2 regions of the Microbispora sp. H10830 genome follow, and region 2 is predicted to be linked to the other one. Evidence: riboswitches for the same ligand, from Rfam matches in the RefSeq annotation. Region 2 holds a riboswitch; the other holds the start of a gene.
The links. A riboswitch is a leader RNA that binds a small molecule or an ion and turns the genes downstream of it on or off. The one in region 2 is predicted to bind S-adenosylmethionine.

Region 1 (7,497 bases), on a different contig from region 2:
GCGCCGGTATCGGGTCAGCACGGGCGCAGGCACCTAGTCAGTGCAGCGCGGCGAGCTGGTCCTCGAACCAGCGCTGGGGCGGCAGGGCGGTCGCGGCCTCCCGCAGCCGCAGGCCGCGCGTGAGCCGCTCCTGCTCCGGCAGCGTCAGCGCCGCGTACAGCGCCGCCGCCGTGCCGGACACGTCGTAGGGGTTGACGAGCAGGGAGTCGGCCCCCAGTTCGGCCGCCGCGCCCGCCTCGCGGGACAGCACCAGCGCGCACCGGGGCGACAGGATCGGGCCCTCCTTGGCCACCAGGTTCATGCCGTCCCTGATCGGATTGACGAGCAGGACGTCGGCCATCCGGTAGGCGGCCAGCGAGCGCGGGTAGTCGTCGTTCACGTTGAGGATCAGCGGGTCCCAGTCCTCGGTCGCGTACTCGTCCTCGATCTCCTTGGCGCAGCGCTGCACGGCCGCCGTGTACTCGCGGTACTCCGGCAGGTCGTGGCGGGAGGGGTAGGCGAACGCGAGGTGGACGACCCGGCCGTGCCACTCGGGATGGGCGGCCAGGAACTCCTGGTAGGCCCGCAGGCCGCGCACGATGTTCTTGGACAGCTCGGTGCGGTCGATGCGCACGATCAGCTTGCGGTCGCCCACGAGGTCCCTGATCACGGTCATGTGCGACTCGACGTCCTGCTCGGCCGCCCGGGCCAGCAGCGCCTCGCCGTTCACACCGAGCGGGTGGACGCCGATCCTGGTGGTCCGCCCGTCGTGCGTCACCGTACGGGCGGCGTGGTCCACCCGGGCCCCGAGCAGCGTCTCGCAGCAGTCCATGAAGGCGCGGGCCCAGCGCGCGGTGAGGAATCCGGCGTGGTCGGCGCCGAGGATGCCGGTCAGAACCTCCGCCACGACGTCCTCGGGCAGCAGCGCGAAATATTCCGGCGGCGCCCAGGGCGTGTGCGAGAAATGGGCGATGCGCAGGTCGGGCCGCTCGACCCGGAGCATCGCCGGGGTCAGCGTCAGGTGGTAGTCCTGCACCATGACGCGCGCCCGGTGGGCCGCCTCCTCCGCCAGGGCCAGTGCGAAGGCCCCGTTGTACGTGCGGTACGACTCCCACTCGCGGCGGAACCGTGTGCCGAACTCGGGGGCGAAGGGCGTGTTGTAAAGCAGGTGGTTGACGAACCAGAGGGTCGAGTTGGCCACGGCGTTGTAGGCCCGGTGGAAGACCGCGGGCGGGATGTCCAGCATGCGGATCGGTCCGGTGTCGAAGGCCCGGTCGAGCCGCCCGCCGGGCGCCTGGCGCACCGCGCCCCGGTCGCCGTCCGACAGCGCCGCGCAGACCCACAGGACGTCGGTGTCCCTGACCACCTCGGACAGGCCGGAGACGAGCCCGCCCCCGCCCCTGCGCATGGTCAGGCCACCGTCGTCCGACAGCGTGAAGGACACCGGGCCCCGGTTGGACGCGATCAGAACGGTGCTGCTCATCTTGGGGTTCCCTCGATCAGAGCGGGCGCGCATGCCGGAAGATTAATAAAAGCCGACCTCCGTCAATAGGATGTCAACCGATCGCGGAAGGGCTGGATACGGCATGGCACTGGACGACACGACCGAGGACCTGGCCCGATCGGCTGCCCAGGGGGACCATCGCGCGCTCGGTGAACTGCTGCGGCGCATCGAGCCCGACGTGCTGCGGCACTGTGAGCGGCTTCTACCGTATCGGCAGGACGCCGAGGAGGCCGCGCAGGACACGCTGCTCGCCGTGGCGCGCAACATCGCGAGGTTCGAGGGCCGGGCCAAGTTCAGCACCTGGCTGCACATCGTGACCGTGAACTGCGCCAGGACCACCTACCGCTCGCTCAAGCGGCGCTCGTCGGAGCAGGCGGAGGAGCTGCCCGAGCAGCGGCCCGATCCCCGGCGGGTCAGCGTCATCGCGGGGTCGCGGCTCGACCTGCTCGACGCGATGGAGGCGCTTGAGGCCGAGCGGCCCGACCTCGCCCAGGCGCTCGTGCTGCGCGACATCTGCCAGCTCGACTACGCGGAGGTCGCCGACCAGCTGAAGATCCCCCTCGGGACGGTCAAGTCCCGTATCCATCAGGCGCGCAAGTACGTGCAGAGTGCCCTCGGCGAGGCGTACGGCTGATACAGATCGTCTCGCTATATGAGACGCGGGAACGGACACCGGGGACGCCGGGGTACAGTGCTAGGGACCTTTCTCGGAAGGTCCTACAACTGAACATGCTCATCCAGAGGGGTGGAGGGACCGGCCCTGCGAAGCCCCGGCAACCTCCCCGGTGTCGAACTCGTGCCCACGAGGCCCGGCCGGGACAGGTGCCAATTCCGGCTCGCGGCCAGGGTGGTCGCGAGCGAAGATGAGGGAAAGGCCTCGCTTCATGGCGCACACCAGCACTGCCGCGAACCCCGTCACTGCCGCGAACACCGTCGAGTTCGGCCCCGCCACCGGTCTTTCGTGTCGCGAATGCGGCGCTCTTTACGATCTCGGCCCGATCTTCGCCTGTACGGAGTGTTTCGGCCCCCTTGAGGTGGCGTACGACTTCGGCGAGGTTCGGCGGGAGGACATCGAGTCCGGCCCGGCGAACATCTGGCGGTACCGCTCCCTGCTCCCGGTTCCCGCCGGCGTGGCGGCCAAGCCCAACCTCCAGCCCGGCTGGACCAAACTCGTGAAGGCCGACAGGCTGGCGGCCGAGCTGGGCCTTCGGTCGCTGCACGTCAAGGACGACTCCGGCAACCCGACCCACTCCTTCAAGGACCGGGTCGTCGCGATCGCGCTGGAGGCCGCGCGCAACTTCGGCTTCCACACCCTGTCGTGCTCCTCCACCGGCAACCTCGCCGGCGCGGTGAGCGCGGCCGCCGCCCGGGCCGGGCTGGACTCCTGCGTGTTCATCCCCGCCGACCTGGAGCCGGCCAAGGTCACGATGGCCGCCGTGTACGGCGGCCGCCTGGTCGCCATCGACGGCAACTACGACGAGGTCAACCGCTTCTGCTCCGAGCTCATCGGCGACGAGCTGGGCGAGAAGTGGGGCTTCGTCAACGTCAACCTCCGGCCCTTCTACGCCGAGGGCTCCAAGACGCTGGCGTACGAGATCGCCGAGCAGCTCGGCTGGCGGCTGCCCGACCAGATCGTCATCCCGGTGGCCTCCGGCTCGCAGCTCACAAAGATCGACAAGGGCTTCCGTGAGCTGATCAAGCTGGGGCTGGTCGAGGAGCGGCCCTACCGGATCTTCGGGGCGCAGGCCGAGGGCTGCTCGCCGGTCTCCCAGGCGTTCAAGGCCGGGCAGGACGTGGTGCAGCCGGTGCGGCCCGACACCATCGCCAAGTCCCTCGCCATCGGCAACCCGGCGGATGGGCCGTACGTGCTCGACATCGCGCGGCGGACGGGCGGCGCGGTGGAGGACGTGAACGACCAGGAAGTGGTCGAGGCGATCCGCCTGCTGGCCAGGACCGAGGGCGTCTTCGCCGAGACCGCGGGCGGCGTCACGGTCGGCGTGCTGCGCAAGCTGGTGCGCGAGGGCCGCCTCGACCCCGACGCCGAGACCGTGGTGCTGAACACCGGCGACGGGCTCAAGACGCTCGACGCGGTGGCCGAGCACGCCCGCCCCGCCGCGGTCATCCGTCCCTCTCTCGACGCCTTCCGTGTGGCATTCGCCAACTGAAAGCGTTTCAAAAGGTCCATCGGCAGTAACGAAAGCGAGCGAACAATGAGCGTTTCCGTGCGGATTCCGACGATTCTCCGGACGTACACCAACGGCGCCGCGGAGGTGAGCGGGGAGGGGGGAACGCTCCGCGAGGTCCTGCAGAAGCTGGACGCGGACTACCCCGGCATCGGCGGGCGCATCCTGGACGAGACGGGTAAGATCCGGCGTTTTGTCAACGTCTACGTCGGGGAAGAGGACGTCCGATTCGCCGATGGTCTGGACACCGCCACGCCGGACGGGGTGCAGATTTCGGTCATCCCCGCCGTCGCCGGAGGCTGAGTCGCCGCGCCGGGGCCGAGCACCTGACATGCGCTTCTATCGATGAAGAAGTCATGCGAGGCCATGACAAATGGTGCAGCTCTCAACTATTCAACAGCAAAGTGAATATTCTTCGTTCCTGCTTTGAGCGAACGCCAAGTAGTAGTTTGCGGATTGACTCTGTTGTCCTACGCCTTGACACGGGTATGGTCGAGGACGATCGACAAAACCGGGGGCTTCTTGGGTGTGGTCCCCAGCCCAGCAAGAGGAGTCGGAAGTGGCGCAGGGCACCGTCAAATGGTTTAACGCGGACAAGGGCTACGGCTTCATCGCGGTAGACGGTGGTAAGGACGTGTTCGTCCATTACTCGGCAATCATGATGGACGGCTACAAGGCCCTCGAGCAGGGTCAGCGGGTTGAGTTCGACATCACGCAGGGTCAGAAGGGCCCGCAGGCGGAGGCCGTACGGGCCGTCTGATCCCGTCATCGACCTTGGAAGGCCCGGCCGCGGATTCCGCGTGCCGGGCCTTCCGCGTGCCGGGCCTTCCGCTTGCCGTGCCGCCCGCTTCGCCGTCGGGGCGCCCACACCCACCGGGTCGTGCCGGAGGCGCGCTCCTGGGCTCGCCTGGTGTCTCCCGCTTGCCGTCGGCTCGCCGATCTGGACATAACGTCCAAGCTGGTCAGCGAGGCTTCCGCTTGCACTCGCAGGGGTAGAGTGCTAAATACTTGTTTGGCACTCTGAGGTCGAGAGTGACAACAACCGGGATCGGGGCGATGGGGCCCGCGCAGGGATAGCGGGTCCGCGCCGTCGCGGGCGTCGGCTCGGTCCGTTGAAGACACCCTGCTACTGGGAGGTCTAGCCTAATGGCAGCCAAGATGATCGCGTTTGACGAGGACGCCCGGCGCGGTCTCGAGCGCGGTATGAACCAGCTCGCCGACGCCGTGAAGGTGACCCTCGGCCCTAAGGGCCGCAACGTCGTGCTGGAGAAGAAGTGGGGCGCCCCCACGATCACCAACGACGGTGTCTCCATCGCCAAGGAGATCGAGCTCGAGGACCCGTGGGAGAAGATCGGCGCCGAGCTCGTCAAGGAAGTCGCGAAGAAGACCGACGACGTCGCCGGTGACGGCACCACGACGGCTACCGTGCTCGCCCAGGCGCTGGTCCGCGAGGGTCTGCGCAACGTGGCCGCCGGCGCCAACCCGATGGCGCTGAAGAAGGGCATCGAGGCCGCCGTCGAGCGCGTCAGCGAGGAGCTGTCGAAGCTCGCCAAGGACGTGGAGACCAAGGAGCAGATCGCCTCCACCGCCTCCATCTCCGCCGCCGACACCGAGATCGGCGCCCTCATCGCCGAGGCGATGGACAAGGTGGGCAAGGAAGGCGTCATCACCGTCGAGGAGAGCAACACCTTCGGCCTGGAGCTGGAGCTCACCGAGGGCATGCGCTTCGACAAGGGCTACGTGTCCGGCTACTTCGTGACCGACCCCGAGCGCATGGAGGCGGTCTTCGAGGACCCGTACATCCTGATCGTCAACTCCAAGGTCTCGGCGAACAAGGACCTGCTGCCGCTGCTCGACAAGGTCGTGCAGTCCGGCAAGCCGCTGGTCATCATCGCCGAGGACGTCGAGGGCGAGGCCCTGGCCACCCTGGTCGTCAACAAGATCCGCGGCCTGTTCAAGTCCGTGGCCGTCAAGGCTCCGGGCTTCGGCGACCGCCGCAAGGCCATGCTGGGCGACATCGCCATCCTCACCGGTGGCCAGGTCATCTCCGAGGAGGTCGGCCTCAAGCTCGAGAACGCCACCCTCGACCTGCTCGGCCGCGCCCGCAAGGTCGTCATCACCAAGGACGAGACCACGATCGTCGACGGCGCCGGTGACGCCGAGCAGATCTCCGGCCGGGTCAACGAGATCCGCGCCGAGATCGAGCGCACCGACTCCGACTACGACCGCGAGAAGCTCCAGGAGCGCCTCGCCAAGCTGGCCGGCGGCGTCGCCGTCATCAAGGCCGGCGCGGCCACCGAGGTCGAGCTCAAGGAGCGCAAGCACCGCATCGAGGACGCCGTCCGCAACGCGAAGGCCGCGGTCGAGGAGGGCATCGTCCCCGGCGGTGGCGTGGCCCTGCTGCAGGCCGGCGCCAACGCGTTCGACAAGCTCGAGGTCAACGGCGACGAGGCCACCGGTGCCGCGATCGTCCGCAAGGCCCTCGAGGAGCCGCTGAAGCAGATCGCCGTCAACGCCGGCCTCGAGGGCGGCGTCGTGGTGGAGAAGGTCCGCAACCTCCCGGCTGGTGAGGGCCTCAACGCCGCGACCGGCGAGTACGTCAACATGTTCGAGTCCGGCATCATCGACCCGGCCAAGGTCACCCGCTCGGCGCTGCAGAACGCGGCGTCCATCGCGGCGCTGTTCCTGACCACCGAGGCCGTCATCGCCGAGAAGCCCGAGAAGGAGAAGGCCCCCGCCATGCCCGGCGGCGGCGACATGGACTTCTGATCCATCTGCCTGCTTCGTCTCAACGGAAGGGCGGTTCCCCCTCGGGGGAGCCGCCCTTTCCCGTTGTGCGCCTCAGGTGAGGCGCCTGACCCAGCGGGCGCAGTCGGTCTGCATCGTGTAGCCCGCCGATGTCCAGGCGTGGTGCGCCAGGGCGTTGTCGTGCAGGACCATCGCGTCGGCACGGAACGCGCCGAACTTCCGGAACCGCTCCTCGGCGGCCCGGATCAGCAGCGATCCGATGCCCATGCGCCGGTGGGCGGGGTCCACGGCGAGCCGGTAGAGGTGGGCGCGCCAGCCGTCCCACCCGGCGATGAGCGTGCCGACGATGCGGCCGTCGATCTCGGCGATGAGCAGCGCCTCGGGATCGCGCTCGATCAGGGCCACGACCTTGCCGGAGTCGTCGTGCCTGTCGGTGTTCTCCGCGGCCTCCAGCCAGAACCGCAGCACGGCCGGGACGTCGTCGAGCGCTCCGTGGCGGACGCGTACGCCGGGGGAGGTCATCGCAGCTCCTCGGGAAGATCGCGGTTGTGCAGGACGGTCAGTGACGTTACCGCCCGGGTGAGGACCACGTAGAGGCGGGCGAGGCCGCGCTCCTCGGCCTCCGCGATCGCGGCCGGCTCGGCCACGATCACGTGGTCGTACTCCAGGCCCTTGGCGAGCGTCGCCGGCACCAGCAGCACCCGGTCGTCGCCCGTCGAGTCGGGGCCCAGCACCGTGTGCGGCACCGCGGCGGCCTCCAGGGCCGCAGAGAGCGCGGGAAGGCCGGAGTCCGCCGCGATGACCCCGATGGAGCCCTCCTGGGCGAGGGCCTGCCGTACGGCCTCGGGGAGTGCGGCGGCGACGTCGCTCTCTCGGCGTACGGACAGGGAGCCGGCGCCGGGACGCAGCGAGCGCGGCGGGGCGAGCTCCGGCGCGACGGAGGGCAGCAGCCGCGCGGCGAAGTCGAGGACCTCGCGGGGCACGCGGAAGCCCAGCGTGAGCTCGGTGACCTCGCCCGAGGGCTGGCCGAGGTGGTCGAGCACGGTCTTCCACGAACGCGCCGACCAGGGCGTGGTGCCCTGG
Region 2 (7,497 bases):
GCCGAGGCGCGAAAGCAACTTGGGCTCGGCCAGAGGGATGTCGCGGCTGTCATGGGTCTGAGCGTTGCCCGGGTCTCACAGATCGAGCATGGAGAGGTGACATCCCTCGAGGTCATCGCTCGCTATGTGGAGGCGCTCGGGGCCCGCTTGGACCTGGTCGTCGACTTCGGCGATCGGACGTTGCGCCTGCCAGTCAGCGAGAAGTCGACGGATGCCGCTTGATTGGGGACCTCTTGGGCGAGATCCCCAACTTGATTTTCCGCTCTTCAGGCGGTGGCGATCTCGCGTAGGGCCTCGACGAGGCGGTCGACGTGTTCGGTGGTCGTGCCGATGCCGATCGAGGCACGTACGGCGCTGAACGTGCCGTCCGCGCAGCCGCCGTCCTCGCCGCCGCCGAGGAGGTGGCGGACGAACGGATGGGCGCAGAACTTGCCGTCCCTGACGCCGATGCCCCACTCGGCCGACAGCGCCTCGGCGACATCGCGGGCCGTACGACCCTCGACGGTGAACGACACGATGCCGACGCGCGGGTGGTCCTGGCCCCACAGCGACAGCTCGCGTACGCCGGGGATGGCGGCGAGCCCGGCGCGCAGGCGGGTGAGCAGCCGCTCCTCCTCCCCCACCAGCGCGGTCCAGCCGGTCGCGGTCAGCGCGTCGCAGGCGGCGGCGAGCGCGATCGCGCCGAGCACGTTGGGGGTGCCCGCCTCGTGCCGCGTCTCGGGGTCGTCGCTCCACTCGGTGGTCTCGCCCACCGCCTGTACGGCCCCGCCGCCGCGCAGGTACGGATCGGCGTCGGCGAGCCAGTCGGGGCGGCCCACGAGCACCCCGGCGCCGAACGGGGCGTAGAGCTTGTGCCCGGAGAAGGCCACGTAGTCGAGGTCGAGCGCGGCCAGGTTGAGCTCGCGGTGGGGGACGAGCTGGGCGGCGTCGACGGCGATCCGCGCGCCGTGCCGGTGCGCGATGTGGGCCAGCCCGGCGATCGGCCACAGCTCGCCGGTCACGTTGGAGGCGGCGGTCACGACGAGCAGGGCCGGGCCGTCAATCGCGGCCAGCGCCTCGTCGGCCGCCCGGATCGCCTCGCCGGGGAAGGCGGGCGGCGCGAGCCGTACGGCGTTCGGCCACGGCAGCAGAGAGGCGTGGTGCTCGGTCTCGAACACGACGACGGTGGTGCCCTCGGGGAGGCTGCGGGCCAGCAGGTTCGTGGCGTCGGTCGTGTTGCGCACGAAGACCAGCGCGTCGCCGGGGCGGGCGCCGACGAAGGCCCGCACGGTGTGCCTGGCCTGCTCATACCTGGCCGTCGTGAGCTGCGAGGCGTAGCCCGCACCCCGGTGGACGCTGGAGTAGGCCGGCAGCGCCGCCGCGACGGCGGCGTTCACCGGCTCGAGACAGGGCGCGCTCGCCGCGTAATCGAGGTTCGCGTACGACACGAGCCTGCCGCCCCTGACGGGCACCTCCAGGTCGGCGCCCACGACAGCCGGTAGGCACACGGGCTCGGAGATGCGGTTGACGGCCTGCTGGACGAAGGTGAGTGCGGACAACGCCATGCCTCCTCGGGGTGGGGACCCCGGCCATGGCATCGGAAAGGCGGAGCCCGCGCTTGCCCGGCACACCTCGTGCCGGACCCGGTCCTCACCCGGGGCACCCCGCCGCGAGCGCGAGGGTTGCCGGCCAGCAAGCCGGGGCTTGACGCTGGCACTCATGACCTGGACGGCACTATAACCCGACACCGCCCTCCGGCCGCAAGTGCGGACGACCCGAGCGAAGTCAGTCGTTGTCGACCGTGACACCCAGGATGTGGGCGAACATCGGCGCGAGTTCCATCAGTTGGACGCCGCTGATGGTCGCGCCGCGCAGCGCGTCGTAGCCGTCGGAGATGCCCAGGGACACGGCGCCGCGCAGGTCGACCCGGGACATGCGCGCCTTGTCGAACCGCACCCGTTCCAGCGTGGAGCCGGGGAAGGCGACGCCGGTCAGCGTGGCGCCCGCGAAATCCACGTCCCGCAGCGTGCACTCGACGAACGAGACCTCCCGCAGGTCGGCCGCGCGGAGGTTGACCGAGTCGAGCTTGCACCGGTGGAAGAGCACGTGGTTCATCTCGGCGCCGGGCAGCGCCGTGCCGGCCGGGGCGCTCATGATGATCTCCGCGTCCGCCCAGACGGACTCGGTGAGGTCGCCGCCCACCCAGCGCACGCCGTTCAGCCACACGTCCGAGAACCGGGCGCGCCGGTATCGGCCGCCGGCGAACGTCACCGAGGCGAACGCCGACTCGATGAACCGGGCGTTGGACGCGTCGGCGTCCTCGAACTCCCGCCCGTCGAACAGGACCGTGTCGTAGTCGCCGCCCTGAGTGAGCCGGCCCTCGAACGGCTCCAGGTGATCGGCATAGGGCAACTCGCCGAGTTCGCGGGGTTCCCTGCGATGCTGTTCGCGGCGCTTCGGCATCGCCCCAACCTACGCCATGACGACCCGCACGCCCGTACTCCCAGGCGAGGCCTTTCATCCGTATTGTTGTCCATTGTGAAGTTTGATCCCTGGGATTCCGAGTTCATCGCGTACCCCTATGACGCCTACCGCGACCTGCGCGACAACGATCCGGTCAGCTTCTTCGAGCCGACAGGGCAGTGGCTGATCGCCCGCCACGCGGATGTGAACGCGCTGCTGCGCGACCGGCGTCTCGGCCGGTCCTACCTGCACGTGGCGACGCACGAGGCGTTCGGCCGCGAGCCCGAGCCGGAGTTCCAGGAACCGTTCTGGCGGGTGATCCGGGCCGGGATGCTCGACGTCGAGCCGCCGGTCCACACGCGGCTGCGCCGCCTGGTGTCCAAGGCGTTCACGCCCCGCATGGTCGAGTCGCTGCGTCCCCGCGTACGGAAGATCGCGACCGAGCTGGCCGAGGGACTGGTCGAGCGCGGCGGCGGCGACCTGCTGGCCGAGGTGGCCGAGCCGCTGCCGGTCACCGTGATCGCCGAGATGCTCGGCGTGCCCGAGGGCGACCGCCACCTGCTGCGCCCCTGGTCGGCCGACATCTGCGGGATGTACGAGCTGAACCCCTCGCTGGAGGTCCAGCACACGGCCGTACTCGCGGCGACGGAGTTCGCCGGTTACCTGCGCGAGCTGGCCAGAGCACGCAGGGAGCGGCCGGGCGACGACATGATCTCGGCGCTGGCCCAGGTGGTCGACGACGGCGACCGGCTGACCGAGGACGAGCTGATCGGCACCTGCGTGCTGCTGCTCAACGCCGGGCACGAGGCCACGGTCAACGCCACCGGCAGCGGGTGGTGGGCGCTGTTCCGCAACCCCGGAGAGCTGGAGCGGCTGCGTGCCGACCCCGGCCTGATGCCGACGGCGGTCGAGGAACTGCTCCGCTACGACACCCCGGCGCAGATGTTCGAGCGGTGGGTGCTGGAGGACATCGAGGTCGGCGGGGTGACGATCCCCCGCGGTGCGGAGATCGCGCTGCTGTTCGGCTCGGCCAACCGCGACCCCGAGGTATTCGCCGACCCGGACCGTCTCGACATCGGCCGGGCGGACAACCCGCATATCTCGTTCGGCGCCGGCATCCACTTCTGCCTCGGTGCGCCGCTCGCGCGGGTCGAGATGGCGGAGTCGTTCGGCGTCCTGCTGCGGCTGGCGCCCAAGCTGGAGCTCGCCGAGGAGCCCGCCTGGAAGCCCAGCTACATCATGCGCGGCCTGGAGTCACTGAAGGTCACCGTCTGACACGACACCCGTGTGGTGAGCGACCGTGTGGTGGGTGACCGTGGTGTCGTAGCCGAGCAGGACGGCCCGGGCCGCGGGCTCGACGACGGCCGTGCCGGGGTCGTCCCCGGCGAAGCGGCGGATCGCGTCCATCGAGTCCCACAGCGTCATGACCTGGATCTCCACCCGCCCGTCGGCGGCGTCCCGCCGCAGCAGGTACGCGCCACGGTGCCCGTCCACGTCGCGCAGGGAGGGCAGGACCGACGCGGTGAAATGCCGCTCGTAGCCGTCCGCGCCCTCCGGGGTCGCGCTCGCGCGCCAGATTCTCGCGATCAAGGTCTCTCCTCTCGATGTCGTGACTGGCTGAGCCAGCCGAAGCCGCCGAGTCCGGCCGGGTCGATCAGCTCCGCCTCCTGGGAGGCCCGGCCGAGCGCGCGCACGTACCCGGCGGGATCGGTGGACGCCAGCGCGAGCGGCGGGCGGGCGCCGGTGACCCCCAGGTCCAGCAGCGCCTCCCGCTGCGTGGTGAGTGTGGTCGCCTCCGCCCCCGCCCGCTCGCCGGCCGCCGCGCAGGCGTCCAGCGCCACGTGGGCGGTGATGTCGCACGACCCGTCCGGTGTCGGCGGCACCACCGAGCCGTCGCGATAGCCGGCGACCGTGCCGAGCGGGGGCCGCCGCCCGGCCAGATGGGCGTAGTCCACGGCGACCGCCGTGCCGCGCGCCAGGCGCCTGATCATCGAGGCCCACGCCTCGTCGCGGGGGCGGCCGATCTCGGCGCGTTCGCCCGGTGAGCGCAGCGGCCACCAGCGCTCCAGCCAGGCCAGGTCGTCCGGGCCAGGGGCGGGCCCGAGCCGTTCTTCGCCGGTCGAGGTGTTCACGAGCACCAGGCGAGGGCCGTCCGGCGTCATCTCGGCGATCTCGAGCGGCACGTTGTCCAGCCACTCGTTGGCGATCACCAGGCCGCCGGCCTCGTACGGCGCCTCCGGCTCCCAGGCGGCGCGCGGGTCGAGATCGCCGGGCCGGGGGGACAGGTCGACGGCGGTGACCCGCAGCCGCTTCGAGAGGTCCGGCGGCGCCGCGGCCAGCACCCGGGCGGCCAGCAGGCCGTTGCCGCTGCCCATGTCCACGAAATCGACCGGGTCGGGCCGTCCGAGGGCGGCGTCGACCCGCAGGAGCAGGCGCAGCACGGCCTCGGCGAAGGCCGGCGAGGCATGCACCGACGTGCGGAAATGCCGGTCGGGGCGCTCGCGCAGGTAGAAGCCCTCCGCGCCGTAGAGCGCCCGCCGCATGGCCTCCCGCCAGGTGACCTCCACGGCGCTTTAGGTTACCGACACGCCGATGCCGTGACGAAAAGTAGTCACTTTCGTACTTATGGCTCAACATAGGCCCGTGAGAAACGGGACAAAATCCGACCGTTGGGCCACGCCCGGGCCGGCGGGAGCGCCGCCGCTACGCTGAACCGAGGGGAGGCGTCATGGAGACAAGTGACCGCCCGGCGCGGCTCGCCGTGGGAGTGCTCGGCGCGGGACGGGTCGGCTCCGTGCTCGGAGCCGCGCTCATGCTCGCGGGTCATCGGGTGGTGGCGGCCAGCGGCGTGTCCGACGCGTCGGCGCGGCGGGCCGCAGACCGCCTCGGCCTGACGCTCAGCAGGCCGGACGAGGTGATCGCCCGGTCCGAGCTCGTGCTGCTGACCGTGCCGGACGATGTGCTGCCCGGTCTCGTCTCCGGCCTCGCCGCCACCGGCGCCGACCTGCGCGGCAAGCTGCTCGTGCACGCCAGCGGCGCGTACGGCCTGGGCGTGCTCGACCCGGCGGCCGAGGCGGGGGCGCTGCCGCTCGCGCTGCACCCCGTGATGACGTTCACCGGCAGGAGCGACGACCTGACCCGGCTCAACGGCTGCTCGTTCGGCGTCACGGCGCCCGACCTGCTGCGGCCGGTGGCCGAGGCGCTGGTGATCGAGATGGGCGGCGAGCCGGTGTGGATCGCCGACCGGGACCGGCCGCTCTACCACGCCGCCCTGGCCGGCGCCGCGAACCACATGGTGACGCTCGTCGCCGAGTCGCAGGAACTGCTCGCGAAGATCGGGGTGGAGCATCCGGGCCGGATGCTCGGCCCCCTGCTGAGCGCGGCACTCGACAACGTGCTGCGTCTCGGCATCAGCGGGCTCACCGGGCCGGTGGTGCGCGGCGACGCGGGCACCGTGCGCAAGCACGTCGACGCGCTCATCCTGGCCGCCCCCGAGGCCGCGGACGCGTACGTCGCGCTCGCGAGGCTCACCGCCGACCGGGCGCTCGCGGCGGGCCTGCTCAAGCCGGAGGCGGCCGAACGCCTTCTGGACGCCCTGGGAGGGAACATATGGACCTGACCGTCGCCGCCGACCGCGCCGCCCTCGACAAGGCGAGGGACGTGCTCGGCCCCGGGAGGATCGCCCTGGTCCCCACGATGGGGGCGCTCCACGAGGGCCATCGATCGCTGATGCGGCTGGCGCGCGAGCACGCCGACCACGTGGTGGTGAGCGTGTTCGTCAATCCCCTGCAGTTCGGCCCCAACGAGGACTTCTCCCGCTATCCCCGTACGTTCGACGCCGACCTCCGGGTGTGCGAGGAGGAGGGCGTGGGCGTGGTCTTCGCGCCCTCGGCCGATGACATGTACCTGCCGGACCGCCAGGTGGAGGTCTCGGCCGGCGGCATGGGCGGGGTGGTCGAGGGCGCCTTCCGGCCCGGCCACTTCGACGGCGTGCTGACCGTGGTGCTCAAGCTGTTCAACCTGGTGCGGCCGGACGTCGCGGTCTTCGGGCAGAAGGACGCCCAGCAGCTCGCGCTGATCCGGCGGATGGTGGCCGACCTCGACGTCCCGGTGTCGATCGTCGGCACCCCGACCGTGCGGGAGCAGGACGGCCTCGCGCTGTCGAGCCGCAACAGGTACCTGTCCGAGGCCGACCGCCGCACCGCGCTCGCGCTGTCGCGGGCGCTGCGGGCCGGCGCGGCGCGGGCCCGGACGGCAGGCCCGGCCGGGATCCTCGACGCCGCCCGGGCCGTGCTGGAGGAGGCCGCCCGCTTCGACCCGCCGCTGCTGCTCGACTACCTGATCCTGGCCGACCCCGCGACGTTCGCTCCGGTCGGCGACGACCACCGCGGCGAGGCGATCCTGGCCGTGGCCGCCAAGGTGGGCACCACCCGCCTCATCGACAACGTGGTCCTGACCCTGTAAGGGCGCAGCGCCTCAGGCTTCCCCGGCCCGCAGCGTGAACCAGAACGTGGGGAACGGGTTCGTCCCAGGTGTGACGTCGACCAGCTCCCAGCCGTCGAACCTGGCACGCAGCTCGTCGGCGGTGACGCCGGAGAACTCGTCGCCGAGCGTTCCGGGGCCATACCCGAACATCAGCAGACGTGCGCCGGGAGCGGCGCGGCGGGTGAGCCCGGCGGCGTAGGCGTCGCGGCGGTGCGGCGGGATGCCGCAGTAGCAGCTCAGGTCGAAGAACAGGTCGTAGGGGCCGGGCGCGTCCAGCTCGTCGAGCCGGGTGGCGTCTCCGTGCAGCAGCCGTACGGCCACTCCCGCCGCGTCGGCCTTCTCCCGGGCCTGCTCGATCGCGCGGTCGACCAGATCGACGGCCACGACCTCCCAGCCGTGCCGCGCCAGATATATCGCGTTGGTTCCGGTGCCGCAGCCGAGCTCCAGGGCGCGGCCGGGCGGCAGCGCACCGTGCCCTTCCCCGTGCCCTTCTGCGCGCCCCTCGACGTGTCCCTCTATCAGGGCGACCAGCTCGGGCGGCGTCACGCCGGTGTCCCACGGCGGCTTGCC

Region 1: it holds a riboswitch for S-adenosylmethionine, as region 2 does, so the genes downstream of both, thrC (threonine synthase) here and HHX35_RS38905 (aminotransferase class V-fold PLP-dependent enzyme) in region 2, are expected to answer to the same signal.

The regions. Positions count from the first base shown of each region.
Region 1 is NZ_JABBWX010000022.1:22,909-30,405, forward strand. It holds gene HHX35_RS37630 (trehalose-6-phosphate synthase) at 38-1,462, opposite strand; gene HHX35_RS37635 (RNA polymerase sigma factor) at 1,566-2,117, shown strand; SAM riboswitch class I at 2,214-2,353, shown strand; gene thrC (threonine synthase) at 2,368-3,648, shown strand; gene HHX35_RS37645 (MoaD/ThiS family protein) at 3,694-3,969, shown strand; gene HHX35_RS37650 (cold-shock protein) at 4,226-4,426, shown strand; gene groL (chaperonin GroEL) at 4,813-6,435, shown strand; gene HHX35_RS37660 (GNAT family N-acetyltransferase) at 6,508-6,936, opposite strand; gene HHX35_RS37665 (AAA family ATPase) at 6,933-7,497, opposite strand, start outside.
Region 2 is NZ_JABBWX010000024.1:72,617-80,113, forward strand. It holds gene HHX35_RS38900 (helix-turn-helix domain-containing protein) at 1-222, shown strand, start outside; gene HHX35_RS38905 (aminotransferase class V-fold PLP-dependent enzyme) at 267-1,544, opposite strand; SAM riboswitch class IV at 1,589-1,704, opposite strand; gene HHX35_RS38910 (pentapeptide repeat-containing protein) at 1,765-2,442, opposite strand; gene HHX35_RS38915 (cytochrome P450) at 2,518-3,717, shown strand; gene HHX35_RS38920 (antibiotic biosynthesis monooxygenase) at 3,697-4,032, opposite strand; gene HHX35_RS38925 (SAM-dependent methyltransferase) at 4,029-5,009, opposite strand; gene HHX35_RS38930 (Rossmann-like and DUF2520 domain-containing protein) at 5,171-6,061, shown strand; gene panC (pantoate--beta-alanine ligase) at 6,052-6,906, shown strand; gene HHX35_RS38940 (class I SAM-dependent methyltransferase) at 6,919-7,497, opposite strand, start outside.